3 regions of the Lentzea sp. NPDC036955 genome follow, and region 2 is predicted to be linked to each of the others. Evidence: riboswitches for the same ligand, from Rfam matches in the RefSeq annotation. Region 2 holds a riboswitch; each other region holds the start of a gene.
What was found. Region 2 has a riboswitch for glycine ahead of gcvT (glycine cleavage system aminomethyltransferase GcvT). Riboswitches for the same ligand answer to the same signal wherever they lie in the genome.

Region 1: it holds a riboswitch for glycine, as region 2 does, so the genes downstream of both, gcvH (glycine cleavage system protein GcvH) here and gcvT (glycine cleavage system aminomethyltransferase GcvT) in region 2, are expected to answer to the same signal.
Region 3: it holds a riboswitch for glycine, as region 2 does, so the genes downstream of both, gcvP (aminomethyl-transferring glycine dehydrogenase) here and gcvT (glycine cleavage system aminomethyltransferase GcvT) in region 2, are expected to answer to the same signal.

The regions. Positions count from the first base shown of each region.
Region 1 covers NZ_JBVJRC010000005.1:459,609-469,616, forward strand. Annotated here, with positions in the region: gene ACZ7CF_RS19490 (ABC transporter ATP-binding protein) at 1-1,201, opposite strand, end outside; gene ACZ7CF_RS19495 (ABC-2 transporter permease) at 1,248-2,120, opposite strand; gene ACZ7CF_RS19500 (ABC transporter ATP-binding protein) at 2,120-3,079, opposite strand; gene ACZ7CF_RS19505 (hypothetical protein) at 3,101-3,544, opposite strand; gene ACZ7CF_RS19510 (hypothetical protein) at 3,544-3,726, opposite strand; gene ACZ7CF_RS19515 (MFS transporter) at 4,070-5,521, shown strand; gene ACZ7CF_RS19520 (TetR/AcrR family transcriptional regulator C-terminal domain-containing protein) at 5,531-6,211, shown strand; gene ald (alanine dehydrogenase) at 6,291-7,403, opposite strand; glycine riboswitch at 7,625-7,717, shown strand; gene gcvH (glycine cleavage system protein GcvH) at 7,779-8,159, shown strand; gene ACZ7CF_RS19535 (L-serine ammonia-lyase) at 8,191-9,555, shown strand; gene ACZ7CF_RS19540 (winged helix-turn-helix transcriptional regulator) at 9,562-9,918, opposite strand; gene ACZ7CF_RS19545 (TROVE domain-containing protein) at 10,008-10,008, opposite strand, start outside.
Region 2 covers NZ_JBVJRC010000007.1:107,592-117,599, reverse strand. Annotated here, with positions in the region: gene ACZ7CF_RS24280 (GNAT family N-acetyltransferase) at 1-435, opposite strand; gene ACZ7CF_RS24275 (acyl-CoA dehydrogenase family protein) at 543-1,679, shown strand; gene ACZ7CF_RS24270 (CaiB/BaiF CoA transferase family protein) at 1,676-2,800, shown strand; gene ACZ7CF_RS24265 (hypothetical protein) at 3,137-3,316, shown strand; gene ACZ7CF_RS24260 (helix-turn-helix transcriptional regulator) at 3,481-3,972, shown strand; gene ACZ7CF_RS24255 (hypothetical protein) at 4,129-4,485, shown strand; gene ACZ7CF_RS24250 (DUF3817 domain-containing protein) at 4,500-4,802, shown strand; glycine riboswitch at 4,848-4,938, shown strand; glycine riboswitch at 4,940-5,027, shown strand; gene gcvT (glycine cleavage system aminomethyltransferase GcvT) at 5,127-6,221, shown strand; gene glyA (serine hydroxymethyltransferase) at 6,235-7,500, shown strand; gene ACZ7CF_RS24235 (COG4315 family predicted lipoprotein) at 7,761-8,315, opposite strand; gene ACZ7CF_RS24230 (class I SAM-dependent methyltransferase) at 8,611-9,804, shown strand; gene ACZ7CF_RS24225 (DUF1295 domain-containing protein) at 9,801-10,008, shown strand, end outside.
Region 3 covers NZ_JBVJRC010000008.1:90,156-100,163, reverse strand. Annotated here, with positions in the region: gene ACZ7CF_RS27245 (helix-turn-helix transcriptional regulator) at 1-620, opposite strand, end outside; gene ACZ7CF_RS27240 (DUF3224 domain-containing protein) at 670-1,047, shown strand; gene ACZ7CF_RS27235 (maleylpyruvate isomerase family mycothiol-dependent enzyme) at 1,052-1,711, shown strand; gene ACZ7CF_RS27230 (class I SAM-dependent methyltransferase) at 1,721-2,326, shown strand; gene ACZ7CF_RS27225 (hypothetical protein) at 2,339-2,521, shown strand; gene gcvP (aminomethyl-transferring glycine dehydrogenase) at 2,567-5,458, opposite strand; glycine riboswitch at 5,609-5,704, opposite strand; gene ACZ7CF_RS27215 (MerR family transcriptional regulator) at 5,803-6,369, opposite strand; gene ACZ7CF_RS27210 (bifunctional nuclease family protein) at 6,676-7,149, opposite strand; gene garA (glycogen accumulation regulator GarA) at 7,574-8,032, opposite strand; gene gcvH (glycine cleavage system protein GcvH) at 8,146-8,529, opposite strand; gene ACZ7CF_RS27195 (CDP-alcohol phosphatidyltransferase family protein) at 8,572-9,153, opposite strand; gene ACZ7CF_RS27190 (hypothetical protein) at 9,275-9,478, opposite strand; gene ACZ7CF_RS27185 (ANTAR domain-containing protein) at 9,732-10,008, shown strand, end outside.

The DNA of each region.
Region 1 (10,008 bases), on a different contig from region 2:
GCAACGTCCGCACGTCCGCGCCGCCCACCGCGACCGCACCCGAGTGCACGTCGTAGAACCGGGGCAGCAGCAGCGACACCGTCGACTTGCCCGACCCGGCGGTGCCGACCAGCGCCAGCGTCTCGCCCGGCTCCACCGAGATCGAGAAGTCCGTCAGCACCGGCTCGCTGCGCGTGTAGCCGAACGTGACGCCCGAGAACGACACCCCGAGTGGACCCGGCGGCACCTCGTCGGGCCCGTCGGTGACGTCCGGCTGCGAGTCGATCAGCTCGTAGACCCGCTCCACGCCGGCCCGCGCGAGCTGCGCGGACACCACCAGGCTCGACAGCAGCCTGGTCGGTCCGACCAGGTTCGCCACGTACGCCGAGAACGCCAGGAACGTGCCCAGCGTGACCTGCCCGTGCAACGCGAGCCAGCCGCCCAGCCCGAGCACGCCGACCTGCCCCAGCAGCGGCAGCGCCGTGACGGTCGCCAGTGGCCGCGACGACAGCTTCGCGGCCCGCATCCGCTCGGCGAACAGCCACCGCGCGTGCTTCTCCAGCCGGGCGACCTCGCGCGCCTCCTGGCCGAAGCCCTTCACGACGCGCACGCCGGTGACGGTCTCCTCGACGTGCTGCGCGAGGTCGGCTGCGCGCTGCTGGGCCGACCAGGTGGCCGGGAACAGCGTGAGCCGGGTCCGCCCGGCCAGCCACGCCACCAGCGGCAGCACGACCAGCGCGACGATCGTGAGCGGCACCGACAGGTAGAGCATCGCGGCGAGCGCGGCCAGCGCGAACACGACGGTGCCCACCGCCAGCGGCACCATCATCAGCAGCGACTGCACCAGCTGCAGGTCGGTGATCGACCGGGACACGATCTGCCCGGTGCGCAGCTCGTCCTGCTTCGCGCCGTCCAGCCGCTGCACCGAGGAGAACACCGACCGCCGCAGGTCGTGCTGCACGTCGAGCGCCAGCCGTCCGCCGACGTAGCGCCGCACGAAGGCCGACGCGAACGTCAGCACCTCCAGCACGACCAGGGCGACGACCAGCATCACCAACCGGTCCGTGCGCCCCGCCGTCGAGTCGTCGACCGCGACCTTGAGCAGCAACGGCCCGGCCGCCTGCAGACCCACACCGAGGACGGCGGCGACCACCGACAGCACCACCAGCCGCGGGTGCTGCCAACACGCCGCCACCAGTCGGCGGACCCAGCCCTGTTTCACACGGATGAGGCTACGGACCGGGTCTGACAATCGTGATAACCGCAGGTCAGGTGATGTCCTTGGACTGGGTCGCCGCCCAGCCGCCCGCGAAGACCACGCCGGCCCACGCCACGAACACCAGTCCCGACCACCACCAGTCGAGCGCGCCGGACGCACCCGCGATGGCGCGCAGCACGTCCTCGATCTCCGGCGGCACGACACCGGCCGTGGACAGGAAGAGGTCGACCGCGACCGACCCGGTCAACCCGTTGATCGACCCGTTCGGCAGGAACCCGATCACCGACGGCACCTCGAGGTAGGCGAGCACGAAGTGCAGCACGTTCTCGATCACCAGGAAGTACAGGATCAGGATCACGACCGAGCCCGCGACGTTCGGGATCAACGCCCCGACGCCGACGCCGAACATCGTCATCAGGATCGACGACAGCACGCAGACCAGCGTGAGCATCGCCCAGCCACCCGCGTCCGGCAGCTGCCCGGAGTTCGAGGTGAGCACCACGCCCAGCGCGATGAAGGCCATGATCGCGAGGCCGTAGATCGCGCCCCACAGGACGTAGACCAGCATCTTGGCCAGCATCGCCTGCATCCGCGACGGCGCGGTCAGGAACGTCGTGGTGATCGTCCGCCGCTGGATCTCACCGGACACGGCCAGCGCACCGAAGATCAACGGGAAGATCGTCGACACGTTGATCGCCCGCGCGATGCCGAAGAGCGAGATCTTCCACTGGTCCGGCGTCACGCCGAGGAAGTCCGACACCTCGTCCACGTCCGACGACGACGCGAGGTCGACGAAGAACTGCCCGAGCAGACCGGTCGCGAGCCCCCAGCCCAGCGCCAGCACGGCGGTCGGGATCAGCAGCCCCCACCACAGCCCGGTCGTGGTCGTCTTGCGGAGCTCCGCCTGTACGAGGTTGCCCATCAGGCCCAACCACCCTGTTGCTGTTGCTGCTGCTGGTACGGCGCCGGCGCGTACCCGGCGTACTGGCCACTGGTGAGCTGGAAGAACAGCTGTTCGAGGTCGACCTGCTCCTCCTGGATGCCGTAGATCGACACGTTCGCCTGCAACGCCGTGTCCGCCACGTACTTGGCGTCCACACCGGACACCGCGAGCCGCCCGTCCGGCAGCTGCTCGACGTGCACGCCGGCCGTGCGCAGGGCGGTCGCCAGCGAGTTGACGTCCGACGGCTGCACGAGGACGCGCTTGCGCTGCGACTGCCGCAGCTGGTCCAGCGGGCCGTAGAACATCGTCTGCCCGCGCGAGATGATCACCACCTGGTCGACGGTCTGCTCGACCTCCGCCAGCAGGTGGCTGGAGATCAGCACCGTGCGCCCCATGCGCGCGTAGGACTGCAGGAACGTCCGCAGCCACGCGATGCCCTCGGGGTCCAGGCCGTTCGCGGGTTCGTCGAGCACGAGCACCTGCGGGTCGCCGAGCAGCGCGGTGGCCAGCGCCAGCCGCTGCTTCATGCCCAGCGAGAACCCGCCGACGTTGCGGTCCGCCGCGGACGCGAGGCCGACGAGTCCGAGGACCTGGTCGGCCTGCGCGTCCGGCACGCCGATCGCCGCCGCGTACACGCGCAGGTGGTTGCGGGCCGTGCGCGCCGGGTGGAAGCCCTGCGCCTCCAGCACCGCGCCCACCACGCGGCCGGGCTGGCCGAGCTGGTGGAACGGCCTGCCGTTGATCGTCGCGATGCCACTGGTCGGCTTCACCAGTCCCAGCAACATGCGCAGGGTCGTCGTCTTCCCCGCGCCGTTCGGGCCGAGGAAGCCCGTCACGCTGCCGGGTGACACGGTGAAGCTCAGGTTCTGCACCGCGGCGACCGAACCGAACTGCTTGGTCAGGTTCTGCACCGCGATGAGGCCGCTGCCGTCATGCATGCGGCCCATCCTGCCTGATGGTCAGTCGGGCAACGCGTGCTTTGGCCGCGACACGACCGGCGCGCGGTGCACCACCTGCGGTGCGTCGGTCAAGATCGGCAGCTCGGGCGTGGGCTCGGCGGGGGTCCGCGGGGGCACTTCGGCGATCGCACCGGATCGGGTGAACGGGTTGCGCAGCGGCCCGCGGCGTTCCCGGTGCGGCAGCCCCTCTCCGATCAGGTGCCGGTGTGCCGTGTTCCAGACCTGGCACGGCCAGCGCCGCCTCCACCGCAGCCGGCTCGGGCACGTCCGGCACCGGCCGTCCTCGTCGGGCTGGTGCAGCGTGAGCAGCAACCGCCAGCCGTCCGCCAGGCGGTGGATCTCGGTGCGGGCCAACGGGACCAGCGCCTCGGCCGCGCCCTGCTCGGCCACCTCCTCCAGCAGCGCCAACCGGTGCAGCACCGCGTCGCGCAGGACCTCGTCCATCACATCTTCGCCGAGGCCTGGTCGAGCAGGGAGCCGAGCCGGCGCGTCTGGGTGGCGGACATCACAGCGGCCTCGCCCGGTGGTGCGACCAGCAGAACCCGGTCGTTCTCCACCAGAACGGTCATCGACCTGTCTCGACCGAACGGGTCGTGGCAGTGGATCCAGCCCTGTGGTTCAGCCATGGAATCTCCCTTCGAGGGACACCCGACTCCTGCTTCATCGGCCGTCGGCCCTGCTCGGCGCACCGGCAGCGGGGGATTTCACTCGTTTGCCGGATGAGCGGGACACGGGCGGTGGTCTGGTCGAGGCAACTTTTGGGTCGCGTTTCGGCGGGGGTGCTGGGCGCCACCGCCGAAGAGCCGCTATATTTGGTCCCGGCGGCCCCGCTCCCAGTGACCCCCAGGCTGGTTGAGCGCGGCCGCCCTTTATTTTTCCCACTTCTTCCCTCTTGTTCAGAAAAACCCCCTTGCGCCCTGCAGTCTCGTACGCTGTAAGTTGATCGTACACCGTAAGGGGGAGGTTTTCATGAGTGCGACCACGACAGAAACCGTCGGCGTGCAGCCACATCCGCAGCGCTGGGCCGTGCTCGGCGTGCTCTGCCTGTCCGTGATGGTCGTGGTGCTGGACAACACCGTGCTGAACGTGGCGATCCCGTCCATCTCCACCGGTCTGGGCGCGAGCACCGCCGACATCCAGTGGATGATCAACGCCTACTCGCTGGCGCTGGCGGGCCTGCTGCTCACGACCGGCTCGCTGAGCGACCGGTTCGGCCGCAAGCGGGCGTTGCTGGGAGGGCTGGCGCTGTTCGGCGCGGGCAGTGCCGTGGCGGCCTGCGCGGACTCGTCCGAGGCGCTGATCGCGGCGCGGGGGTTCATGGGCGTCGGGGCGGCGTTGCTGATGCCCGGCACGCTGGCCGTGCTGATGCAGCTGTTCGACGAGGAGGAACGCCCGAAGGCCATCGGCATCTGGGCCGCGGTCACCAGCCTCGGCTTCGCGGCCGGTCCGGTGATCGGCGGCGCGCTGATCAAGCACTTCTGGTGGGGCTCGGTGTTCCTGATCAACGTGCCGGTGGCGCTGCTCGCGATCGCGGCGGTGGCGTTCCTGGTGCCGGAGTCGAAGGACCCGGCCGTGCGCAGGCCGGACGTGCTCGGCTCGGTCCTGTCGATCATCGGCATGGTCTCGCTCGTGTACGCGGTGATCTCGGTGCCGGAGAACGGGTTCGGCTCGCCGCAGTTCGGCGTGCCGCTCGCACTGGGGCTGGTCGCGATGGCCGTGTTCGCGTGGTGGGAGCGGCGCACCACCGACCCGATGCTCGACCTCGGGTTCTTCGCCGACCGCCGGTTCACCGGTGCCGTGGCGTCGGGCGTGCTGGCGGCGTTCGGCATGGCCGGCTCGCTCTTCCTGCTGACGCAACACCTCCAGGGCGTGCTCGGCTACAGCCCGCTGGAGGCGGGCCTGCGCGTCGCGCCGATGGCGATCGCGTTGCTCGTCACCAGCAACACCCTCGGTCAGCTCGTGCTGAAACTGGGTGCCGCCAAGGCGATGCTGCTCGGCATGACGGTCGTCGCGGGCGGCGTGGTGCTGCTCTCGATCGGCACCACCTACCCGCCGACGCTGGCCGGGCTGGTGCTGATCGGCGTCGGTGTCGGTGTGGCCCAACCGGTTGCCGTCAACGCACTGATGGGCGCGATCCCGCCGGAACGCGCCGGCATCGCCTCCGGCCTGTCGTCCACGCTGACCGAGCTGGGCTCGTCGTTCGGCATCGCGATCCTCGGCGCGCTGCTGTCCGCGCGGTTCGTCGCCGCGCTGCCCGACGGAGTGCCGGGACGGTCGCTGTCGGAGGCGCTGCACAGCGGCGCGGACCTGACCGTGGTGCGCGAGGCGTTCTCGTCGGGCATGAGCGTCAGCCTGGTGGCCGGCGCCGTGTCCGTGTTCCTGGGAGGTGTTGTGGCGAGCGTGCTGCTGCGGCGTGCCTAGTATCGAGCCGTGGACAGCGTGTGGTTCGGCAAACCCAGGCCGGCGAGCGGCCAGCACCTCGGCCTGAGCCGGGAGGCCATCGTCCGCAAGGCGATGGAGGTGCTGGACGAGCACGGCCTGGCGAAGCTGTCCATGCGCAAGCTCGCCGCCGAGCTGGGCGCGGCCCCGATGTCGCTGTACTGGCACGTGCCCACCAAGGACGCGCTCATCGAGCTGTGCCTCGACGAGATCTACGGCGAGTTCCCGCGCCCGGCCCCCGGCGCCGCGTGGGAACCTGCGCTGCGCGAGATGATGCACGCGTTCCGCCGCCTCGCGCTCGCACACCCGTGGTGGGTGCGCGGCATCGGCGAGTTCACCACCATCGGTCCCAACGCCGTCGCCATGGCCGACGCGATGCTCGAACCCATGCGGGCGGCCGGCCTGACGATGGTCCAGGCGTCGCAGGCGATGTCGGCGGTGTCGAGCTTCGTCGTCGGGTACACGACGGCGGAGGCGAACTTCCGCAGCCGCGGCGGCCACGACGAACCGCCACCGGACCTCGGCCGGATCGCGGACCTGTACCGGGAGAAGCACCCCCGCTACGTCGAGATGCTGGACCAGCAGGAGCTGTGGTCGCTGGAGGGGCAGTTCGAGTTCGGGCTGGACTGCGTGATCGACGGGGTCAAGGCGCGGGTGGCCGCGCTGCGGTGACCGCGAGGAGGCGCGCCCGTGAAAGGCGAAACCCCCGCAGCGTGCTCCGCGTGCGGGGGCTCCTCCATCCGACTGGCTCTCAGACCACGGACTCCAGCGGCGTGTGCACCAGGCCGGTCGCCTCGGCCACCGGGCCGTTGGTCAGCTGACCGGCGTGCGCGTTGAGGCCCAGGGCGAGCGAACGGTCGTCCTTCAGCGCCTTCTCCCAGCCCTTGCCGGCCAGCGCGACCGCGTAGGGCAGCGTCACGTTGGTGAGCGCGTAGGTGGAGGTGCGGGGGACGGCGCCGGGCATGTTGGCGACGCAGTAGAACACCGAGTTGTGGACCTCGTAGGTCGGCTCGGCGTGCGTGGTGGCGCGCGAGTCCTCGAAGCAGCCGCCCTGGTCGATGGCGATGTCGACGAGCACCGAACCCGGCTTCATCTCCGCGACCAGCGCGTTCGAGACGAGCTTCGGGGCCGCGGCACCCGGCACCAGGACGGCGCCGATGACCAGGTCGGCCTCGCGGACGGCCTGCTCGATCGCGAACGAGTTGGACGCGAGCGTGCGCAGGCGGCCCTGGAACTGGGCGTCGATCTGGCGCAGGCGGTCGACGTTGGTGTCGAGGATCTGCACGTCGGCGCCCATGCCGACGGCGATGGTGGCGGCGTTGACACCGGCCACACCGCCGCCGATCACGACAACGCGGGCAGGGGCGACACCGGGGACGCCGCCGGGCAGCACGCCGCGGCCACCGGAGGGCTTCATCAGGCTGAACGCGCCCACCTGCGGGGCGAGGCGGCCCGCGACCTCGGACATCGGGGCGAGCAGCGGCAGCGAGCGGTTCGGCAGCTGCACCGTCTCGTAGGCGATGGCCGTGGTGCCGGAGGCCAGCAGGGCCTCGGTCAGCGGCTTGTCGGCGGCGAGGTGCAGGTAGGTGAAGAGGGTCTGGCCGGAGCGCAGGCGGGGGTACTCCTCCGCGATCGGCTCCTTGACCTTGAGGACCAGGTCGCCCTCGGCCCAGACGTCGTCGGCGGTCGGGAGGACCTTCGCACCCGCGGCGAGGTACTCCTCGTCGGTGATCGCGGAGCCCAGACCGGCGCCCTGCTCGACGTACACGTCGTGGCCCCGGCTGGTCAGCTCGTGGGCCCCGGCCGGCGTGAGGGCGACGCGGTACTCGTGGTTCTTGATCTCGCGAGGAACGGCGATCCGCACGATGACTCCTCCGTTTCGGCTGGCTGCTATCTCACAATGTGGGGCAGCCGGGAGGTCATGTCACTGTGCGGGTTGCACTGTTCGGGACCAGGCCGGTTGTGCTGCTGGGACAAAGCGACCTGCGCCACGCCTGTACCGGTCCCGCGTTGACACCCGGTGGCGGGCCCACATAGCGTTCCCACCGGAACTGAATAACGGCCGCGGTGCCCCTGACGGGCACCAGAACCCGGGTGGGAGAGACCTCGACGAGCTGGTCGGGGCGCCGAAGGGGCAAGCTCCCGCACACTCTCAGGCAGCAAGACCACTCGGGGTAGGCAACTCTGCACGGCGGAGGGGGCGCACGTTTCCTGCCCGTCATCTGCCAGAGGAGTCGCCGTGGAGTTCCCCGAGAACCTGCTCTACACCGCCGAACACGAGTGGGTCGACTGGACGCCGGGCACCCAGGACCCGTTGACCTGCGGGATCACCGAGTACGCCGCGGACGCGCTGGGTGACATCGTCTTCGTCCAGCTCCCCGAGGTCGGGGCCGAGGTCGTCTCCAACCAGGTCTGCGGCGAGCTGGAGTCCACCAAGTCCGTCAGCGACCTGTTCTCCCCGGTCACCGGCGAGGTCCTCGAGGTCAACACCGCCGTCGTCGACGACCCGGCGATCATCAACACCGACCCGTACGGCGCCGGCTGGCTGTTCAAGGTGCGCGTGGACTCCGCGGAGGACCTGCTCACCGCGGCCAAGTACGCCGAGCTCACCTCGGACTGACCCGCTCGCACCCACCACGAAGGACTGATCAGTGGCGATCAGCGTTTTCGACCTGTTCTCCGTCGGCATCGGGCCGTCCAGCTCGCACACCGTCGGCCCGATGCGCGCCGCCGCCATGTTCGTCGAGAAGCTCGGCGCCCGCGCGTCCGAAGTGGACCGCGTGCACGTCGAGCTGTTCGGCTCGCTCGGCGCCACCGGGCACGGCCACGGCAGCCCCAAGGCCGTGTTCCTCGGCCTGGAGGGCAACCTCCCGGAGGAGGTGGACCCCGCGGCCGCCGCCCACCGCGTCGAGGAGATCGTCGCGAGTGGACGGCTGCGGCTCGGCGGCACGCACGAGATCGGCTTCGCGCACGACCGCGACCTCGTCATGCACCGCCGCAAGTCGCTCCCGTTGCACCCCAACGGCATGAGCTTCGAGGCGTTCCGCGGTGACGAGCCGGTCGAGCACGCCGTCTACTACTCGATCGGCGGCGGCTTCGTCGTCGACGAGAACGCGTCCGGCAGCGACCGCATCAAACCCGACTCGACCCCGCTGCCGCACCCGTTCCTGACCGGCGACGAGCTGCTCGCGCGCTGCCGAGAGACCGGCCTGTCGATCAGCGAGATCATGATGGCCAACGAGCTGTCGTGGCGCTCGGAGGAGGAGGTGCGGGCCGGGCTCCTGCACATCTGGCACGTGATGCAGGAGTGCGTCGAACGCGGCTGCACCGAGCAGGGCATCCTGCCCGGCGGTCTCAAGGTCCGCCGCCGCGCCGCCGAGATGCGCAAACGGCTGGAGGGCGAGCACTTCGTCACCGACCCGCTGCGCGTCATGGACTGGGTCACGCTCTTCGCGCTGGCCGTCAACGAGGAGAACGCGGCCGGCGGCCGGGTCGTCACCGCACCGACGAACGGCGCGGCCGGCATCGTGCCCGCGGTCCTGCACTACTACACCAGGTTCGTGCCCGGTGCGAACGACGACGGCGTGGTGAGGTTCCTGCTCACCGCAGGCGCCATCGGCGTGCTGTTCAAGGAGAACGCCTCGATCTCCGGCGCCGAGGTCGGCTGCCAGGGCGAGGTCGGCTCCGCGTGCTCGATGGCCGCCGGTGGTCTCGCCGAGGTCCTCGGCGGCACCCCGGAGCAGGTCGAGAACGCCGCCGAGATCGCCATGGAGCACAACCTCGGCCTCACGTGCGACCCGATCGGCGGCCTGGTGCAGATCCCGTGCATCGAACGCAACGCCGTCGCGTCCGTCAAGGCGATCACCGCGGTGCGCATGGCGTTGCGCGGCGACGGCTCGCACTTCGTGTCGCTGGACAAGGTCATCAAGACCATGCGGGACACCGGCAAGGACATGTCGGTGAAGTACAAGGAGACGGCGCGCGGCGGTCTCGCCGTCAACGTCATCGAGTGCTGAGGCCGGTCAGGGCCTGGCGTCGTACCGGCGCTGGGCCTCGATCACGTCCGGCATCCGCGACTCCAGCAGCACGATCAACGCCATCAGCTTCTCCGCCGTCTCGCGCCCGAGCGGCGTGAGGCTGTAGTCGACCCGCGGCGGGTTCGTCGGCTGCGCGTCGCGGTGCACGAGCCCGTCGCGCTCCAGCGCGTGCAACGTCTGGGACAGCATCTTCTCGCTGACGCCGTCGACCCGGCGGCGCAGCTCGTTGAACCGCAGCGACCCGTCGACCAGCGCGCTCAGCGTCAGGCTGCCCCACCGGCCGGTGACGTGCTCCAGCGTGGGACGTGACGGGCACGCCTTCGCGAACACGGTGAACTCCATGTCCGCGAGGGTACCCCATTGCACTTACGAAAAGTTAGTGCTCGCTCGGACGGCAGGCCCGCACACAGCGCGTGTGCGGGCCTGCCTGCT
Region 2 (10,008 bases):
TTAGCTCAGGAGGAGCTCCATGTGCTCGGGTTCGTCGCAGTCGATGAACCCGAGCCTCCCGTAAAGCCTGCGTGCGGGCAGGTTGTCCTCGTACACGCGCAGCCGCACGACCTTCCAGCCCTCGTCCGCAGCCCACGCCAGCACGCCGTCCACCAGCGCCTCCCCGACGCCGCGGCCGCGGTGGGAGCCCCTGACCCACATCGAGCAGAGGTGCAGGCCGGTGGGCTTCGGCGTGGCACCGACCAGCCCGACCGGCTCCGGGGCGAACGCGATGAGCCTCAGCCCCCGCTCGACGGCCTCCCGCCAGTCGTCCTCGGTGAACGCCTGCTCGTGAGCCAGCGCCGACCCGAAGCCGCCGGGGTCGGTGGCCAGCGCCTCCAGCCGCACGTCACGCCACACCCGCCAGTCGTCCTGGCTGACCCGGTGAATCCGCACACCGGGCAGTCTGACCGACCGAGGTGGTTTTTTCGCTCAGTTTTTCGGGTGACGGGCAGGCGCGGCGGTCATGGCGTCGGCCACCCGCCGGTGGTTTCGTTGACCGCATGGCAGAGCGTCGATCGCGGTGGATGGACAGCGACCTGGACCAGTTGCGCCAGCTCGCGCGCACGTTCATGGAGAAGGAGGTCGTGCCGCACCAGGAGCGCTTCGCCGAGCAGAAGCAGGTCGACCGCGACCTGTGGACCAAGGCGGGCGAGCTCGGGTTGCTGTGCCTGAGCATCCCCGAGGAGTACGGCGGCGGTGGCGGCACGTTCGCACACGAGGCCGTTCTGCTCGAAGAACAGGCACGTGCCGGCGACAGCTCGTGGGGCAACAGCGTCCACAGCGGCATCGTGGCCCACTACCTCAACTCCTACGGCACCGAAGAGCAGAAGCACCGCTGGCTGCCCAAGCTCGCGTCCGGCGAGTACGTCGGCGCGATCGCGATGTCGGAACCCGGCGCGGGCTCGGACCTGCAGTCCATCCGCACGAAGGCGATCCGCGACGGCGACGAGTACGTCATCAACGGCTCCAAGACCTTCATCACCAACGGCGTGCACGCCGACCTCGTGGTCGTCGTCGCGAAGACCGACCCCGGCCAGGGCGCGCAGGGCATCTCGCTGCTCGTGGTCGAGCACGACATCCGGCGCGGCCGCGTGCTCGACAAGGTCGGCATGAAGGGCCAGGACACCGCCGAGCTGTTCTTCGACGACGTCCGGGTGCCCGCGGAGAACCTGCTGGGCGGCCAGGAGGGCATGGGCTTCGTCCAGCTCATGCAGCAGCTGCCGCAGGAACGCCTCATCATCGGCGTCGCCTCGATCGCGGGCATCGAGGCCGCCGTCGACGTGACGCTGAAGTACGTGAAGGAGCGCACGGCGTTCGGCAAGGAGCTGATCAAGTTCCAGAACACCCGCTTCAAGCTCGCCGAGTGCGCCACCGAGGCGGCCGTGACCAGGGCGTTCATCGACGAGTGCGTCGAGAAGCACCTCAGGGGCGAGCTCGACGTGCCGACCGCCGCGATGGCGAAGTACTGGGCGAGCGACCGGCTGAGCCGCGTCGTCGACGAGTGCCTGCAGCTCTTCGGCGGCTACGGCTACATGAACGAGTACCCGATCTCCCGCGCCTGGACCGACGCCCGCGTGCAGCGGATCTACGGCGGCACGAACGAGATCATGAAGGAAATCATCGCGAGGTCGCTGTGAGCGGGCCGCTCGCGGGGCTGAAGGTCGTCGAGCTCGCGGGCCTCGCGCCCGCGCCGTTCGGCTGCATGGTGCTCGCCGACCTCGGCGCGGACGTGGTCCAGGTGCACAAACCGGGCGCCCACCCGGCGGTCCCCGGTGACTTCCTCGGCCGCAACCGGCGCTCGATCGCGGTCGACACCCGCACGCCCGAGGGCGCCGAGCTGGTGCTGACCCTGGTCGAACGCTCGGACGTGCTGGTCGAGGGCTTCCGGCCGGGCGTCACCGAACGGCTCGGCATCGGGCCCGCGCAGTGCCTGGCCCGCAACCCGCGCCTCATCTACGGGCGCATGACCGGGTGGGGCCAGGACGGGCCGCTGGCCGACCGGGCCGGGCACGACATCAACTACATCGCCGTCGCGGGCGCGCTGGAACCGCTCGGCCGGGCCGGCGGGCCGCCGTCGTTCCCCATCAACCTCCTGGGTGACTTCGGCGGGGGAGGGCTGCTGCTGGCCCTCGGCGTGCTCGCCGCGCTGTACGAGAGGGAGCGGTCCGGGCGCGGCCAGGTCGTGGACGCGGCCATGGTCGACGGTGCCGCGCTGCTCACCACGTTCCTGCACGGCATGCGCAACGCGGGCATGTGGTCCGGTGGCCGCGGCGAGAACATGCTCGACGGCGGGGTGCCGTTCTACGACGTCTACGAGGCCGCGGACGGCAGGTACGTGGCCATCGGCGCGCTGGAGGAGAAGTTCTACGCCGACCTGGTGCGCGTGCTGGGGCTGGCGGACGCACCGTCGCGCAACGACCCGGCCCGGTGGCCTGAGCTGCGCGAACACATCGCGGCGGCGGTCAGGACCCGCACCAGGGACGAGTGGGCCGACCTCGCGCGGGACACGGACGCCTGCCTGGCGCCGGTGCTGACCCCGGCCGAGGCGGCGGAGCACCCGTTCACCGCGGAGCGCGCCACCTTCGTGGACGTCGCCGGTGTGCGGCACCCGGCGCCGGCGCCCCGGTTCGACCGGACCCCGGCGGCGGTTCCGACCCCTCCGGTGCCGGTCGGGGCGAACACCGCGGAAGTGCTCGCGAACATGGGTGTGGCGGAAGACCGAATTGCGGAACTGCGGCGGGCTGGAGCAATTGCGTGAACGGTCGGAGGCGCATTAATGACGACACCACGCCGTGACGGAGCGTGATGCCGGGCATTCGGCATCCGGGTGAGGCCCGGTGCACCTGTGTCTTGTCCAAGCTGTGGGATTCGAGGGTCCTCGCGCTCACCTCGTGCCCAGGACATCGGCGCTGGAAACCGGCGGCTTTAGCCGCCATTCGGGTGACAACAGGCCCGGTGCAGACGTGCGGTGGCGGTGGATCCGCCGCCCCGCCTGGCGTGGTGGTTGTTCATCGCACGGGTGAATGAGGGAGCATGTCGGGTGACACGGGCGGTTCGCCGCCCACCTGTGAGCGACATGGACGGAGAGGGACCTGTGAACCTCAAGAAGGTGCTGGTGCTGGCGGGCGTCGCGCTGGTGCTGTTCCTCCTGATCACCCAGCCGGAAGAGTCCGCGTCGGGGGTCCAGACGGCCCTCGGCTGGCTGCGCGAGGGTGCGGAGTCGATCATCACCTTCGTCAGGAGCCTCTTCGGGACGGCCACCCCCGTCGCCTAGTGACCCTCGGTGATCCTCGGCCCTCCGCGTTGAGCCGGACGGGTGGAATGAGGCCAATCACGCACTGGTAACGGGTGTTCTGGCGATTCAGGGTCTGGCGATTGTCAGACCTACCGAATACCTTCCGCTGCAATGGCCGATCCCCGACCGACGAGGAGGCATGGATGGTCGAGGACTCCGGGGTCCACGAGCTGTTGCAGCAGTGGGCGGCTGAACGGTCTGACGACGCAGAGATGCAGGAGGTGAACCGGATCAAGAACGCGTGGCTCGCGGAGGCTCCCCCCTCGGCGCCCGGCATCCCCGTGCAGCGGGGAGGCAGGAGTGGGCCGCGTGGCTTGGTCAAGGTCGACTCGGCGGATCCGGCCTACGTGGCCGCGATGCGCAAGCGGGCGCCGGAGGCACCCGAGGCACTGCTCGCCGCCGCGGCGAGCTACTGGCAGCTGGTGGGCGACGTCGCCGAGGCCGAGCAGTGGTGGGACGCGGGCATCAGCCCGCTGGACCAGCGCGCGCTCGACTACCGCGCCGCCGGCCTCACGCCTGCCGACCTCGGAAGGCGCCTGGGACCGATGACGGTTCTCCAGCACCTCCGCCGCGGTTCGGCCGCGGCCTGGTGCGTTGCTCGTCTGCAGAGGCAGCGCCGGGACGGCGTGGCGTAGGAGAAGCGGGCTGTCGAGGCATCGGCAGCCCCGAAGTTCACTCGCAAACGGGCACGCGCGCTCCCGTGGCGCGCTACCCCTCACGGGTGGCCTCCTGACAGGAGGCCTCACCCCAGTAGTGTGGAGGTCGTGCGCGGCCTCCTTACTCCCCAGCGTGTGCTGATCGCGCTCGCCTGTCTGGCGGCGCTGGTCCTCTGCTGCGGGCTCGCGTGGTGGCAGTGGCAGCGCTTCGAGTCCGCGAGCGGCACGTTCCAAAACCTCGGGTACGTGCTCCAGTGGCCGCTCTTCGGCCTCTTCCCCCTCTTCATGGTGTGGCGGTTCCGCCGTCTCGCGCGCCAGCGCCGTGACGAGGCTCTCTCCGCACCGGAGCCGGTTGCACCCCCCGTCGCACCGGTGACTACCGTTGACGCCGTCAAACCCGCGCCTGTCGAGCACTTCGACGACGAAGAAGACGCGGAGCTCGCGGCCTACAACCGCATGCTCGCGGACCTCAACGCGCGGGACGGTCGTTGAGCGAAGGCGGGCAGATGAAGGGTGCGTTGACCCGGTTCCGGGTCATGGCTTACGTGGTCGGTGTCTTCCTGCTGCTGCTGGTCGTGGCGATGGTGCTGAAGTACGCCGCCGGCATGGACCAGGCGATGAAGGTCGTCGGCCCGATCCACGGGTTCCTCTACGCCATCTACCTGGTGCTTTCGGTCGACCTGGCGCTGAAGCTGCGCTGGTCCATCAAGGGCACCGCGCTCGTGCTGGTCGCGGGGACGATCCCGTTCCTGTCGTTCTGGGCGGAGCGCAAGGTGGTGGAGAAGACTGCTCAGGGCGTGCCGCTGTGACGTTCGGCCTGCTAGCGTCTGGGGCAACCAACTGAACACGGCCGTCGATGTCGCGCGGGAGAGCTCCCTTCAGCGGGAGCGCCGAAGGAGCAACTCCTCCCCGGAATCTCTCAGGCACAGATACCGCACGACGAAGGCAACTCTGGAAAGCAGGCTCATCAGGAGCCTCGCCCACGGTGCAAGTCGCTCCGGCGACGAAGCTCTCAGGCTCATGACAGAGGGGGAGGCTCGCTCTGGTGAGGAGTCTCCGGTGGACCGTGTCATTCTTCTGTTGCCTCAGCCGGCCTGGCCCGGCTCTTCGGCGCACCCTGGAGGAGCGTTCTGATGTCCCGCCTCACGCCACTGAACGCTGAGCACGAGTCGCTCGGCGCGATGTTCACCGACTTCGCGGGCTGGAAGATGCCGCTGCGCTACTCCAGCGAGCTGGCCGAGCACCACGCCGTGCGCACCACCGCTGGCCTGTTCGACCTCACGCACATGGGTGAGATCGTGCTGACCGGGCCGCAGGCCGGTGCCGCGCTCGACTACGCGCTGGTCGGCCACATCTCCGCGCTCGCGGTCGGCAAGGCCCGCTACACGATGATCACCCAGGCCGACGGCGGCGTGGTCGACGACCTGATCGTCTACCGGCTGGGCGACGAGGAGTTCATGGTCGTCGCCAACGCCTCGAACGCCGCCGTGGTCGCCGAGGCGCTCGTCGAGCGGGCCGCCGGGTTCGACACCGCCGTCACGGACAGGTCCACGGACTACGCGTTGATCGCGATCCAGGGCCCGAAGTCGGTGGAGGTCCTCGCCGGACTGACCGACACCGACCTGTCGACGGTGAAGTACTACGCCTCCTACCCCTCGAAGGTGGCCGGGGTGGACGCGCTGCTCGCGCGCACCGGCTACACCGGCGAGGAGGGCTTCGAGCTGTTCGTCGCGCCCGACGACGCCGCCGCAGTGTGGACGGCGCTGCTGGAGGCCGGGCAGCCGCACGAGCTCAAGCCGTGCGGTCTCGGCTGCCGCGACACGTTGCGCCTGGAAGCCGGAATGCCGTTGTACGGCAACGAGCTGACCACCTCGCTCACCCCGTACCACGCGGGTCTCGGCCGGGTCGTGAAGCTCGACAAGCCGGGCGACTTCGTCGGCCGCGAGGCGCTGACCGAGGTGTCCGAGTCCGATGTGGACTCCGTGCTGGTCGGTCTGAAGACCCCCGAGCGCCGCGCGCCCCGCCACGGTTACGCCGTGCTGAACGGCGACGAGGTCGTCGGCGAGGTGACCTCGGGCGCGCTGTCGCCGACCCTGGGCTACTCGGTGGCGATGGCCTACGTGAACCGGGCGAGCTCCGCGCCCGGCACCCCTCTGCTGGTGGACGTCCGCGGCAAGAAGCAGCCGGTCGAGGTCGTCGCACTTCCGTTCTACAAGCGCGCCAAGTAGGGAGATCCTCCAGATGTCCGACCAGTTCAACGCCTCCCTCGCGGAGTACGACCCCGAGGTCGCGCAGGCCGTTGCGGCCGAGCTGGCGCGCCAGCAGGGCACCCTCGAGATGATCGCCTCGGAGAACTTCACGCCGGTCTCGGTGCTGCAGGCCCAGGGTTCGGTGCTGACCAACAAGTACGCGGAGGGCTACCCCGGCCGCCGCTACTACGGTGGCTGCGAGCACGTCGACGTCGTCGAGCGCCTCGCCATCGAGCGCATCAAGTCGCTCTTCGGCGCCGGTTTCGCCAACGTCCAGCCGCACTCCGGCGCCCAGGCCAACGCCGCCGCGATGTTCGCGCTGCTGCAGCCCGGCGACACGATCCTCGGCCTGGACCTCGCGCACGGCGGTCACCTGACCCACGGCATGCGCATCAACTTCTCCGGCAAGCTCTACAACGTCGTGCCGTACCACGTCTCCGACGGTGACGGCCGCGTCGACATGGCCGAGGTCGAGCGCCTCGCCACCGAGCACCGCCCGAAGCTGATCGTCGCCGGCTGGTCCGCCTACCCGCGCCAGCTGGACTTCGCCGAGTTCCGCCGCATCGCGGACTCGGTCGAGGCCTACCTGATGGTCGACATGGCGCACTTCGCGGGCCTCGTGGCCGCGGGCCTGCACCCCTCGCCCGTCCCGCACGCCCACGTCACGACCACGACGACGCACAAGACCCTCGGCGGTCCGCGCGGCGGCGTGATCCTGTCGAACGACGCCGACATCGCCAAGAAGATCAACTCGGCGGTGTTCCCCGGCCAGCAGGGCGGTCCGCTGGAGCACGTGATCGCCGCCAAGGCCGTGGCGTTCAAGCACGCCGCGTCGGAGGAGTTCGCCGACCGCCAGCGCCGCACCCTCGACGGCGCCCGCATCCTCGCCGACCGCCTCTCGCAGCCCGACGTCGCGCAGGCCGGCGTGAAGGTGCTGACCGGCGGCACGGACGTGCACCTGGTCCTGGTCGACCTGGTCAACTCCGAGCTGGACGGCAAGCAGGCCGAGGACGTGCTGCACCGGATCGGCATCACGGTCAACCGCAACGCGGTCCCCAACGACCCGCGCCCGCCGATGGTCACCTCGGGTCTGCGCATCGGCACCCCGGCACTGGCCACCCGCGGCTTCGGCGAGGGGGACTTCACCGAGGTCGCCGACGTGATCGCCGAGGCCCTCAAGCCGGGCGCCACGATCGACGAGCTGCGCGCCCGCGTCGAGGTGCTGGCCGCGAAGCACCCGCTGTACTCCACGCTCTGACCCTGCTCTGACCCTGTGGCAACGAAGGGGCGGCACCGGACCTCCGGCGCCGCCCCTTCTCCGCCTGTTCGAACGTCACGCGGGGGCCCCGCGTTTCCCTGTGGGGAACGCGGGGCCCCCGCGTGACGTGAAAGACCACTCGATCGGGTGAGAGCGGAACGACGGGAACCCCGGCCCCTTCCCCAGGGCCGGGGTTTCGCGTGTCAGGGTGTCGTGTGTGTCAGGTGGACCGTCCTAACGGGATGGTCGTTGCAAGGGGACTAGGCCGCGGGCACCGTCACGCCGGGGGGAAGGCATTCGACGTTGCGCTTGCCGTCGGGCTGGATCACGAACCAGGTGTTGCCGACGCCCTGGCCCTTCCAGGCGCCCGGCTTCGGGTCCTGCGAGTAGGCGTAGAGCGCCCAGCCGTCGATCGCGACCTGCTTCTTGCCGTCAGCGCGGGTGATCAGCGAGACGAGCTTCGAGTCGATGCCCTCGACCTGCGGGATCGTGTCCGACAGCAGCGGCGGCCACGTGATGGCGCACTGGCCGTTGCAGTTCGACTTGCCTTCCGGCTTCGGGGTGTCCTTGTCGAAGCGGTACATCGTGCGGCCGTCGCCGTCCTGGACGACCAGGCCCATCTTGTCGACCGGCTTGCCGACCAGCTTCAGCGAGCTGACCGGTGCGGCTGCGGGGGGCTGCTGCGCGGCCGGGGTCTCCGGTGCCTGCTGCTGAACCGGGGTCTCGGGCGCCTGAGCGGGTTCCTGGAGCACCGGGGGCTGACCCACGTCGCCGTAGTCACCGAGGACGCCCAGGTCGGTTTCGGTCTGTGCCACCGGCTTCGAGTTCGTGCCACTTCCCGTGGCGCTCCAGACACCAAGACCCAGCACAACTGCCAGTCCCGCGGCGAGCCCGATGGCAATGCGGTTACGTCGGATCACACTCATGTCCTCCTTGTCCGTCGTTCGCTCTACCGGGCCATACGGGCGTGGTTGCGTCTCGGTTCAGAAACGAACCGAACCTCTTGCCGTCCCGAACGTCAGGCGGAGCCGGTTTCGCAGGAGGTGCAGGGTGGTCGTCGCTGGTCAGCTGGCAGGAGTGGCGGAACGGGTGCTGGGTGCGCCGCTTCCGATCGGGATTCGGGCGTGGGACGGGAGCGTGGCCGGCCCACAGGACGGGACCGTGCTCGTGCTCCGCTCCCGCGACGCGCTGCGCCGGCTCGTGTGGAGCCCGAACGAGCTCGGGCTCGCGCGGGCGTACGTGAGCGGCGAGCTCGACGTGGAAGGCGACCTCGCGGCCGGGCTCTCCCAGGTCTGGGGGCTGGTGCGGCGCGGCGTCACGCGCAGGCCGAAGCTCACCGAGGTGGTGCGGCTCGCGCTGGACCTCAAGGTGGTCGGGCGCAACCCGGACGCGCCGAAGGAGGAGGCACGGCTCAAAGGCGCGCTGCACAGCAAGAAGCGGGACCGGGACGCGATCTCGCACCACTACGACCTGAGCAACGCCTTCTACCGGCTCGTGCTCGATCCGAGCATGGCCTACTCGTGCGCGTACTTCACCGCCGAGGACGAGGAACTGGAGCAGGCGCAGCACAACAAGCTCGACCTGGTGTGCCGCAAGCTCGGCCTGCAGCCCGGCATGCGGCTGCTCGACGTCGGCTGCGGGTGGGGCTCGATGATCATCCACGCGGCGAAGCACTACGGCGTGCACGCCACCGGGGTCACGATCTCCGCTCAGCAGCGCGAGCACGTCCTCTCGCGCATCGCGGCCGAAGGGCTGGAGGGCCGGGTCGAGGTGCGGCTGCAGGACTACCGCGAGGTGCGCGGCGAACCGTTCGACGCGATCTCCACGATCGAGATGGGCGAGCACGTCGGCGAGCGGAACTACCCCGAGTACGCCGCGACGCTGCACCGGCTGCTCAAGCCAGAGGGGCGGCTGCTGCTGCAGCAGATGTCGCGCGGCCGGAACGCGCCGGGCGGTGGTGCGTTCATCGAGTCGTACGTGGCACCGGACATGCACATGCGACCGGTCAGCCAGACGACCGGGTTCCTGGAGGCGGCCGGGCTGGAGATCCGGGACGTGCACGCGTTGCGCGAGCACTACGTCTGGACCGTCCGCGCGTGGGCGCGGACGCTCGAAGAGAGGTGGGACGAGGTCGTCGCGCTCGTCGGCGAGGGTCAGGCGCGCGTGTGGCGGCTCTACCTCGCCGGCGGCGCGCTGACGTTCGAGGAGGGACGGATGGGCGTGGACCAGGTCCTCGCTGTGCGCACGAGCGAGAACGGCCGCAGCGGCATGCCGCGCGTGCGCCGTGAGCTGGTGGCCCGGTGAGCTACCCGGTCAGCTTCCTCGTGGTGCTGGTGCTGCTCACCGCGTTGTTCGGCTACGCGGACCGGCGCAAGCGCTACGACCTGGTCGACTCCGCCTGGGGACCTGGCTTCGCGGTCATCGCGGTGGTGACGTTCCTGTTCGCGGACGGCGAACCGGTGCGGAACGTGCTGGTCACGGCGCTCACGGTGATCTGGGGCGTCCGGC
Region 3 (10,008 bases), on a different contig from region 2:
TCGAACGTCTCGTCCAGGACCTCCAGCTCCAGCACCCGCGACACCCGGTAGGTGCGCAGGCTGCCGACGAAGTACCAGGTGCCCGCCTTGAGGACCAGACCGAGCGGGTCGACCTCGCGGGTGACGGTCTGCTGCCCCCACCGCCGGTAGGTCATGCGGACGCGGCGCTGCTCCCAGACGGCGTCGGCGATGGTGGCGAGGTGCGCGGTCGGTTCGTCGCCGCGGAACCACGTCGGGGTGTCCAGGTGGAACCGCTGCCGGATCTGCTCGGCCCTGGCGCGCAGCTCGGTGGGCAGCGCGGCGAGGAGCTTGAGCTGGGCCGCGGCGGCGAACTCCTGGAGGCCCAGCTCCTGGGCGGGACCGGGCAGGCCGGTGAGGAACAGCGACCGCGCCTCACCGGAGGTCAGTCCCGTGAGCCGGGTGCGGTAGCCGTCGACGAGCCGGTAGCCGCCGGCCGGGCCGCGGTCGGCGTAGATGGGGACGCCGGCGGCGCCGAGGGCCTCGACGTCGCGGTAGATGGTCCGGGGCGAGACCTCCAGCCGGGCCGCCAGCTCGTCGGCGGTCATCCGGCCGCGGGACTGCAACAACAGGAGCACCTGGATGAGCCGGCTCGACTTCATGCCACAAACCTGACACGAACTGTCAGGTTCTGCCAGCAGGGTGGGGTCCATGAAGGCAACCGGAACCATCGAAGTGAAGAGCTGGGACGAGAAGACCTGGGACGGCCGGTCCTACCGGGACGTCGAGGGCCGCAAGCTCACCGAGGCGCACGTCCAGTTCGGGTACGCGGGCGACATCAGCGGTACGGGCAGTTGCCGGTACCTCATGTACTACGGCGACGACGTGGCGTGGACGACCGCGATCGAGGAGGTCACCACGGACGAGGGCACGCTGGTGCTGCGGCACGTCGGCGCCTACCGGTCCGCTGTGGAGGGGTCGATCGAGGTCGTCGACGGCACCGGGCGGTTCCTCGGCGCGAAAGGTGCGGTGACCGTGGACTGGGCGGAGGATGGCAGCGGCACCTACGCGCTGGAGTACGAGGTCTGAGCCCATGACCAACGCCCCCGTCTACGACGCCGCCCAGCAGCGCATCACCGAGCTGGTGCGCGGCCGGGACCCGCAGACGCCCGTCGCGGCGACCCCCGGCTGGTCGGTCAAGGACGTGGTGGCGCACCTGGCCGGCGGTCTGCGCGACTTCGCGGACCGCCGGTTCGACGGTGTCGAGTCCGGCGAGTGGGGTGAACGGCAGGTGCGCGACCGCCGCGGCAACTCGCTCGACGACGCCTTCGCCGAGTGGGACGCGAACCGGGAGCTGGCCGCTCCGCTCTTCGACACGCCCATGGGCTCGGTGCTGATCGCCGAGGTCGTGGCGCACGAACACGACCTGCGCGCCGCGCTGGGCGTGCCCGGCGACCGGGACCCGCAGGTGGTGCGTGCGGCGTTGACCCGGCCGTTGCAGCAGCTCGACCAGCGGATGCGGGAGAACGACGTGCCCGCGCTGCGGGTGGTGCTGGAGCACGGCGACCGCGTGCTCGGGCACGGCGAGCCGGAGGGGACGCTGCGCACGACGTCGTTCGAGCTGATGCGGGCCATCGGCGGGCGGCGGTCGGTGGACCAGATCAGGGCGATGGACTGGGACGGTGACCCGGACACGTGGATCTCGTCGCTGGCGTTGTCCGGAAGGCACCGCGCGGAGCCGTTCGAGGAGTAGGTTCCCGGCGTGACCGACTGGCTGGCAGACACCCGCGAGTCCTACGACACGGTCGCCGCCAGTTACGCCGACTACACGCGCGGCCTGCTGGACGGGATGCCGCACCTGCGGGCGGCGTTGCGGCTGTTCGCCGAGGAGGTGGACGGTCCCGTCGCCGACGTCGGCTGCGGCCCCGGCGACGTCACGGCGCTGCTGCACGGGCTCGGCGCGGACGCGTTCGGGATCGACCTCTCCCCCGCCATGGTCGCGCTCGCCCGGCGGAACCACCCCGGGCTGCGGTTCGAGGTCGGGTCGATGACCGACCCGCTCGGCGACCGGGTCGGCGGGGTGCTGGCCTGGTGGTCGCTGATCCACGTGCCGGACGAGCTGGTCCCGGTCGTGCTCGGGCACTTCCGGGACGCGCTGCGGCCGGGCGGGCTGCTGCAGCTGGGTTTCCACGTCGGCGACCGCACGAACCTGAAGACGCGGGGTTACGGCGGGCACCCGATGCGCGTGCACGTCCACCTGCGCCGGCCGGAGCGGGTGGCGGCGTGGCTGCGCGACGCCGGGTTCGCGGTCGAGGCGCAGTGGCTGCTCGGCGAGGACGGCGCGGTGCTGTTCGCCCGGCGCGGATGAGACCATTCCACCGTGGCAGAGGAACAGACGTGCCAGCGGTGCGGTGAGGCCGTGGAGCTGGCCCCGGAGGACTTCGAGCTGTTCGAGCGGATGCACCCGGACTGCTTCCACTTCGCGTTCGAGCACGACCTCACCAGGCCGGGCATCACCGAGCAGGAGAACTGCGGCGACGAGACCTGTCCGGTCGGAGCGTGAGAGGAGGGGCGCGCCCCTGGGTGCGCCCCTCCTCCGCGGTGTGGATCAGCTGCTGTAGGCCTCGAGGGGCGGGCAGGAGCAGACCAGGTTGCGGTCACCCTTCGCGCCGTCGATGCGGCGGACCGGCGGCCAGATCTTCGGAGCACCGGTACCGGCCGGGTACACGGCCTCCTCGCGGGTGTACGGGTGGTCCCACTCGCCGACGGTCACGCAGGCCGCGGTGTGCGGTGCGTTGCGCAGCGGGTTGTCCTCGACGGGCCACTCGCCGGCGCCGACGCGGTCGATCTCGCGCTTGATGGCGATCATGGCGTCGATGAACCGGTCGATCTCGGCCAGGTCCTCGGACTCGGTGGGCTCGACCATCAGGGTGCCGGCGACCGGGAACGACATGGTCGGGGCGTGCAGGCCGTAGTCGGCCAGGCGCTTCGCCACGTCGTCGACCGTCACGCCGGTGGCCTTGGTGATCGGGCGCAGGTCGAGGATGCACTCGTGGGCCACGAAGCCGCCCTCGCCGGTGTAGAGGACCGGGTAGTGCTCGTCCAGGCGGCGCGCCACGTAGTTCGCCGCGGCCACGGCGGTCAGGGTCGCGCGGCGCAGGCCGTCGCCGCCCATCATGCGCACGTACGCCCACGAGATCGGCAGGATCGACGCGGAACCCCACGGGGCCGCGGAGATCGGGCCCACGCCCGTCTCGGGGCCCGCGGTGGGCTGCAGCGGGTGGTTCGGCAGGAACGGGGCGAGGTGGGACTTCACGCCGATCGGGCCGACGCCGGGGCCGCCGCCGCCGTGCGGGATGCAGAACGTCTTGTGCAGGTTCAGGTGCGAGACGTCCGAGCCGAACTTGCCGTAGCGGGCCAGGCCGATCAGCGCGTTGAGGTTCGCGCCGTCGACGTACACCTGGCCGCCCGCGTCGTGGACCAGGCCGCAGACCTCGCGGACGGTGTCCTCGTACACGCCGTGGGTCGACGGGTAGGTGATCATGATCGCGGCCAGGTCGTCGGCGTGCTCGGCGACCGTGGTGCGCAGGTGGCCCATGTCGATGTTGCCCTTGTCGTCGCACTTCACGACGACGACGCGCATGCCGGCCATGACGGCGGACGCGGCGTTCGTGCCGTGCGCGGACGACGGGATCAGGCAGACGTCACGGGCGGAGTTGCCGTTGGCGCGGTGGTAGGCGCGGATCGCCAGCAGGCCGGCGAACTCGCCCTGCGAGCCGGCGTTCGGCTGCAGCGACACGGCGTCGTAGCCGGTGACCTCGGCCAGCCACGCCTCCAGGTCCGACACGATCGTCAGCAGGCCCTTCGCGTCCTCGACCGGCGCGAACGGGTGCAGCGTCGAGAACTCGGGCCAGGTGATGGACTCCATCTCCGCGGTCGCGTTCAGCTTCATCGTGCAGGAGCCGAGCGGGATCATGCTGCGGTCCAGCGCGACGTCCTTGTCGGACAGTGCGCGCAGGTAGCGCAGCAGCGCGGTCTCGGAGCGGTGCGCGTGGAACACCGGGTGGGTCAGGTAGTCCGAGGTGCGGCGCAGGTCCGACGGGATGCCGTCGGCGGTGTCGGTGTCGATCGCGTCCACATCGGACCCGGTCACGCCGAACGCCTCCCACACGGCGACGACGTGCGCACGCGTGGTCTTCTCGTCGCAAGCGACCGCCACGACGTCGGCGTCCACGAGGCGCAGGTTGATGCCGAGCTCGCGGGCCTTCGCGACGACCTCGGCGGCACGGCCCTCGACGCGCACCTGCACGGTGTCGAAGAACTCGCCGTGCACGACGTCGAGACCGGCCTCGCACAGGCCCGTCGCGAGGACGGTGGCCAGGCGGTGCACGCGGGTCGCGATGGCGCGCAGGCCCTCGGGGCCGTGGTAGACCGCGTACATCGACGCGATCACGGCGAGCAGCACCTGCGCGGTGCAGATGTTCGAGGTCGCCTTCTCACGGCGGATGTGCTGCTCGCGGGTCTGCAGCGCCAGGCGGTAGGCCAGCGAGCCGTCGACGTCGACGGAGACGCCGACGAGGCGGCCGGGCAGCTGGCGCTCCAGGCCGGAGCGGACGGCCATGTAGCCGGCGTGCGGGCCGCCGAAGCCGATCGGCACGCCGAAGCGCTGGGTGGTGCCGACGACGACGTCCGCGCCGATCTCACCGGGCGGGCGCAGCAGCGTCAGCGCCAGCAGGTCGGCGACGACGACGGCCTGCGCGCCGGCGGCGTGGATCTCCTCCACCAGCGCGGCCTGGTCGCGGACCACACCGGACGCACCGGGGTAGGACAGCAGCACGCCGAAGAAGTCACCGCCCAGGCCCAGGCCCTCGATGCCCTGCGACAGGTCGGCGACGACGACCTCGATGCCCAGCGGCTCGGCGCGGGTCTCGATCACGGCCAGCGTCTGCGGCAGCGTGTCGGCGTCCACGACGAACTTGTTCGACTTCGCCCTGCCCGCGCGGCGCACCAGGGTCATGGCCTCGGCGGCGGCGGTCGACTCGTCCAGCATGGACGCGTTGGCCATCGGCAGGCCGGTCAGGTCGCCGACCATCGTCTGGAAGTTCAGCAGCGCCTCCAGGCGGCCCTGCGAGATCTCCGGCTGGTACGGCGTGTACGCGGTGTACCAGGCGGGCGACTCCAGGACGTTGCGCAGGATCACGCCCGGCGTCACGGTGTCGTAGTAGCCCAGGCCGATCATCTGGGTCATCGGCCGGTTCTGGGAGGCGAGCGCGCGCAGCTCGGCCAGCGCCTCGGTCTCCGTGGCGGGCGCCGGCAGGTCCAGCACCAGGTCGCGCTCGTGGATGGACGAGGGCACCGCGTGCTGCGCCAGCTCCTCCAGCGATCCGACACCGATCACGTCGAGGATGCGGGCGAGCTCGGCGGGGCGCGGGCCGACGTGCCGGTCCGCGAACGGGGTGCCGTGCTCGAGAGCGGCGAGCGGAATGCGGTCCTGCGTCATCTAACGCCTCCGGGGGGCTGCGGGCACACGTGTCCTGGTGCCCTCCCCGCTCTGTCCGTACCCGGCATCGGGCGCCTGAGAGGTTCACCCGCCACGAGAGCGGGCTTTCACCGTCGGCGGGATCTCGAGAGATCCGCTTTCCAGAGGCGTCTCGCTCACGCGGTCCTGGGTGCCTGAGAGGTTCCCGGGGAGGAACTTGCTCCTTCGGCGCCGGGTGCAGCACCCGGTCTCTCCCGCCTGAGTTCAGCGACTACCCGTGAAGAGTACCCGCAGGCAGGCCCGCCAGTCCCCACCGACGCGACCTACGTCTCAGCGACGGAACCGGCTGAGCCGGCGACAGCGGGTCAGCCGGTGGCGCGCTCCCGGCGGCGGCGGGTCAGCTCGTCCTCGGTCATCGGCGCGATCTCCACGCCGTCCGCACGTTCGGCCGGGAACTCGTGGATGGTCCCGCTGATCTCCCGCATCGCACCGCTCACCGCGATGCCGAACACGCCCTGCCCGCCCTGGAGCAGGTCGACGACCTCCTCGGGGGAGGTGCACTCGTAGACGGTCGTGCCGTCGGAGAAGAGCGTGATCCGCGCCAGGTCCTGCACGCCGCGGCGGCGCAGGTGGTCGACGGCGACCCTGATGTTCTGCAGCGAGACCCCGGTGTCCAGCAGCCGCTTCACGACCTTCAGGACGAGGATGTCCTTGAAGGAGTAGAGCCGCTGGCTGCCGGAGCCGTGCGCCATCCGCACCGTCGGCGCGACCAGGCCGGTCCTGGCCCAGTAGTCGAGCTGCCTGTAGGTGATCCCGGCGATCTGGCACGCCGCGGGTCCCCGGTAGCCGACGAGTTCGTCCGGCAGCGAGGAGTCCGGGAACAGCTCACCCTGCTGCCCGGATTCGGCCCGCAAGGGCGCTTCCTCGACCACGCCTGCCTCCCCTCGCCAACGGCCACGAAAGTCGGGGCCGTCAAGCCGCCTGGTCCACTCGCGCAGACCGGCGACGTCCACTCGAGTTCGACGGTAAGACCGCTCCGAGGGCAGGTCAACGCGACGCGCGGGGAGTGTTGGCCCCCAACCTGAGGCGGGGGTCCGCACCGTCACCCGAACTAGGACGTTCAGGTGACGTTTAGTGATTGTTTAGCGGCCATGATGTGCGGAAAGTAGTCCGATCGAGGGACACCCCACCGATCGGCGCCGGGTCCGAACAAGACGGTCAGCGACAGTCGGGGGAACTCAGGTGTCGGCGCCCCGGAAGTCCTCGGGGGACACGGAGTCGAGGAACTCGCGGAACTTCTCGACCTCGTCCTCCTGCTCGTCCGGGATGATCAGACCGGCCTCCGCCAGCACGGACTCCTCCGCGTGGATCGGCACGCCGACGCGCAGTGCGAGGGCCACCGAGTCGGACGGGCGGGCGGACACGCGCACGTCGCCGTCGAACACGAGCTCGGCGAAGAACGTGCCCTCCTGCAGGTCGGTGATCCGCACCTGTTCGAGGTTGCGGCCCAGCGCCCCGATGACGTCCTTGAGCAGGTCGTGGGTGAGCGGGCGGGCCGGTCGCACGCCCTGCTGCTCCAGCGCGATCGCGGTGGCCTCGACCGAGCCGATCCAGATCGGCAGGTACCGCTCACCCTCGGTTTCGCGCAGCAGGAGGATCGGCTGGTTCTGGGGCAGCTCCACCCGGACGCCCACGACACGCATCTCGCTCATCGGGTCTCGCCTCCCTCTGACTCGTTGGGGAGTACCCGGAACGTCTCCGAGCATCCCCCGGCACACGCGTTCGACGCTACCCGCCAAGCGGGCCGTGTGCTCAATCGTTGCGGGCAGAACGTGATCAAGACGATGGCCGCTCGAACCCGCTCTTCCCCGCACCGGGTACAACGAGCGGAAGAGGCCGGCCGATTCCCGGAAAGCACGGCGAACCGGCAGGAGTTCCGCGCAAAGGCGGTCAGCGCACGAGTGCGTTCGGGCTCGACGCAGGAAAACTCCCGCGGAGCGCGGCGAACTGCTCAATGGCGCAAAACAGTGGAGAAGACGGCAACAGCACTGCACGGTGGAACTCGGGGCGGAGCTGCGTGAGCACCGCCCCGACGCTCGTCATCCCGCAGACCCGGGACCGGCAGGCCCCGGACCGTCAGGCTCCCGCGGAGCCGGGACCGGTCAGGAAGACCAGGCGGAACTTGCCGATCTGGACCTCGTCGCCGTTCGCGAGGACGGCCTGGTCGACCGGCTCGCGGTTGACGTAGGTGCCGTTGAGGCTGCCCACGTCGATCACGACGAACTCGCCGCCCTCCCGGCGGAACTCTGCGTGGCGGCGCGAGACCGTCACGTCGTCGAGGAAGATGTCGCTGTCGGGGTGGCGCCCCGCGCTCGTCGTGTCGCGGTCCAGCAGGAACCGCGAACCGGCGTTCGGGCCGCGCTTCACCACGAGCAGCGCGGAACCGGCGGGAAGGGCGTCGACACCGGCAACGGCCGGCTCCTGTGCGGGCGCCTCGGCGCCGCCTTCCATCTCCTGGAGGAAGTCCGCCCGGAAGACGGAGGTCCGCTCCGGGGACTGCTCCGGCGGAACGCCTGGGCCGTCGTTCGTGCTCACCTGAGCTCTCCTCCTGCTGCTGGGTCCGTCGTTTCCGGTAAAACCTATCGCGTTCGAGTCGCCCCCCGAGGAGCGCCTCCCCTTCCGGCCGAAGATCCGGCGAAAGATCGACGTCACTCCTTCTCCACCAACGCCTTGTACCCGTCGGCGTCCAAGAGCCCCTCGACCGCCTCGGGGTCGTTCAGGCGGAGCTCGACCATCCAGCCCTCGCCGTACGGGTCGGAGTTGATGGACTCCGGCGACTGCACCAGGGCGTCGTTGATCGCGACGACCTCACCGTCGAGCGGCGAGTAGAGGTCCGACACGCTCTTGGTGGACTCGACCTCGCCGAACGTGTCGCCGGCCGAGACGGTGTGGCCGACCTCGGGCAGCTGGACGAAGACCACGTCACCGAGTTGTTCCTGGGCGTAGTCGGTGATGCCGACGCGCACGGTGTTCTCACCTGTTGTGGCGACCCACTCGTGTTCCTCGGTGTAACGAAGCTCCTCGGGAATCAACTGACTGCGCTCCTCGTGCTGAACCTGTATGGGGTGATCTTTTCACGCGGCCTTTCCGGGAGTGACCCGCAGGGCCGAGAAGAACTGGTAGACGTACAAAAGCGCCGACCACAGGTACAGCGCTGCACCCCACGCGGTGAACGCGTAGGCGAACGGGAGTGCGAGCTGCGCCCACGCCGAGTCGCCCTGCGCGAGCAGCAGCAGGGGGAACGCGTACAGCAGGTTGAAGGTCGCGGCCTTGCCCAGGTAGGTGACCTCGAACGGGCCCCAGCCGCGCTGCCGCAGGACCAGCAGGCAGATGCCGACGACGACCTCGCGCCCGACCAGCACGAGTGCGATCCACAGCGGCACGATGTCCCTGACCACGAACGCCAGCAGCGTGCAGAACACGTAGAGGCGGTCGGCGGCCGGGTCGAGCAGCGCGCCCAGCCGGCTCATCTGGTTCAGCCAGCGGGCGAGCTTGCCGTCCAGCCAGTCGGACAGGCCCGCGAAGACGAGGACGAGCAGCGCCCAGCCGTCGGCGCGGGGTCCGAGCAACAGGTACAGGAAGAGCGGAACACCGGCCAGCCGCAACACGCTGAGCAGGTTCGGAATCGTCAGCAGGCGATCAGCCGGGTCACGCACACCCGCACTCTAAACGAGTGGCCGCGCACGGGCTGCCGGATGGCGTCACGGCACGCGGTGCGGGTGGTCGCAGGAGCTGCGCGGCCGGTCGGGGGACGGGGCCCGGTGGGGTGGGGGGAGCTCAGGCCGTCCGGGTGAACGTCCAGCCGCGGCGCTGCATCTCGGCACCGGTGAGCGAGCACGGGCGACCGCGGTCGTCGCGGCCCACCCAGCGGGCGCGGAAACCCTCGAGCACGTACGCGTGACCCCGGCTCCACACCACGCTGCACGGCGCGGTGGGCAGCTGCTCGGCCGGCTGCGGCTCGGTCTCCATGGCGGTTCTCATCTCAGTCCCTCCGTGACATCAGGGATGTCGGCCACCGGGGCTCCGGCGTTATCCCTGTGAACGAATTCTGGCTGACTGTGGTTCAGAACACGTGTCCGTTCCGGGTCCGGAGCGTTAACTGGATCAAATGCCGCGCCGAGCTGTTCGGGGCCGAAGCGCGGCGGATGGCCACGTCGTTGCTCGCGCAACCGTTCGTCGTGCGCCGATGACCACCCATCTCGTCAGTCCGATCGGCGCGGCCTAACGTGTCCGCGTGGACCAGGTGAAATTCGGGCCGGAGCTCCTCTCCCGGTTGCTCGACCACCTCGGCGCGCAGCTCGACGGCTGCCGCGGGGTGGGCCTGTCGGTGTGGCCCGACGGGGCGGTGCTGCGGGCGGTCGGCGTGGCGCAGGAACTGGACCGGGCGCAGGTGGAGGCCGGGGAGGGACCACTCGTCGACGCCTCCCGCGACGAGCGGCAGGTGACCGCCGAGCTCGGCGGTCACCACGTGGTGGCGGTGCCGGGGAGCTGGGGTGACAGCGGACCGATAG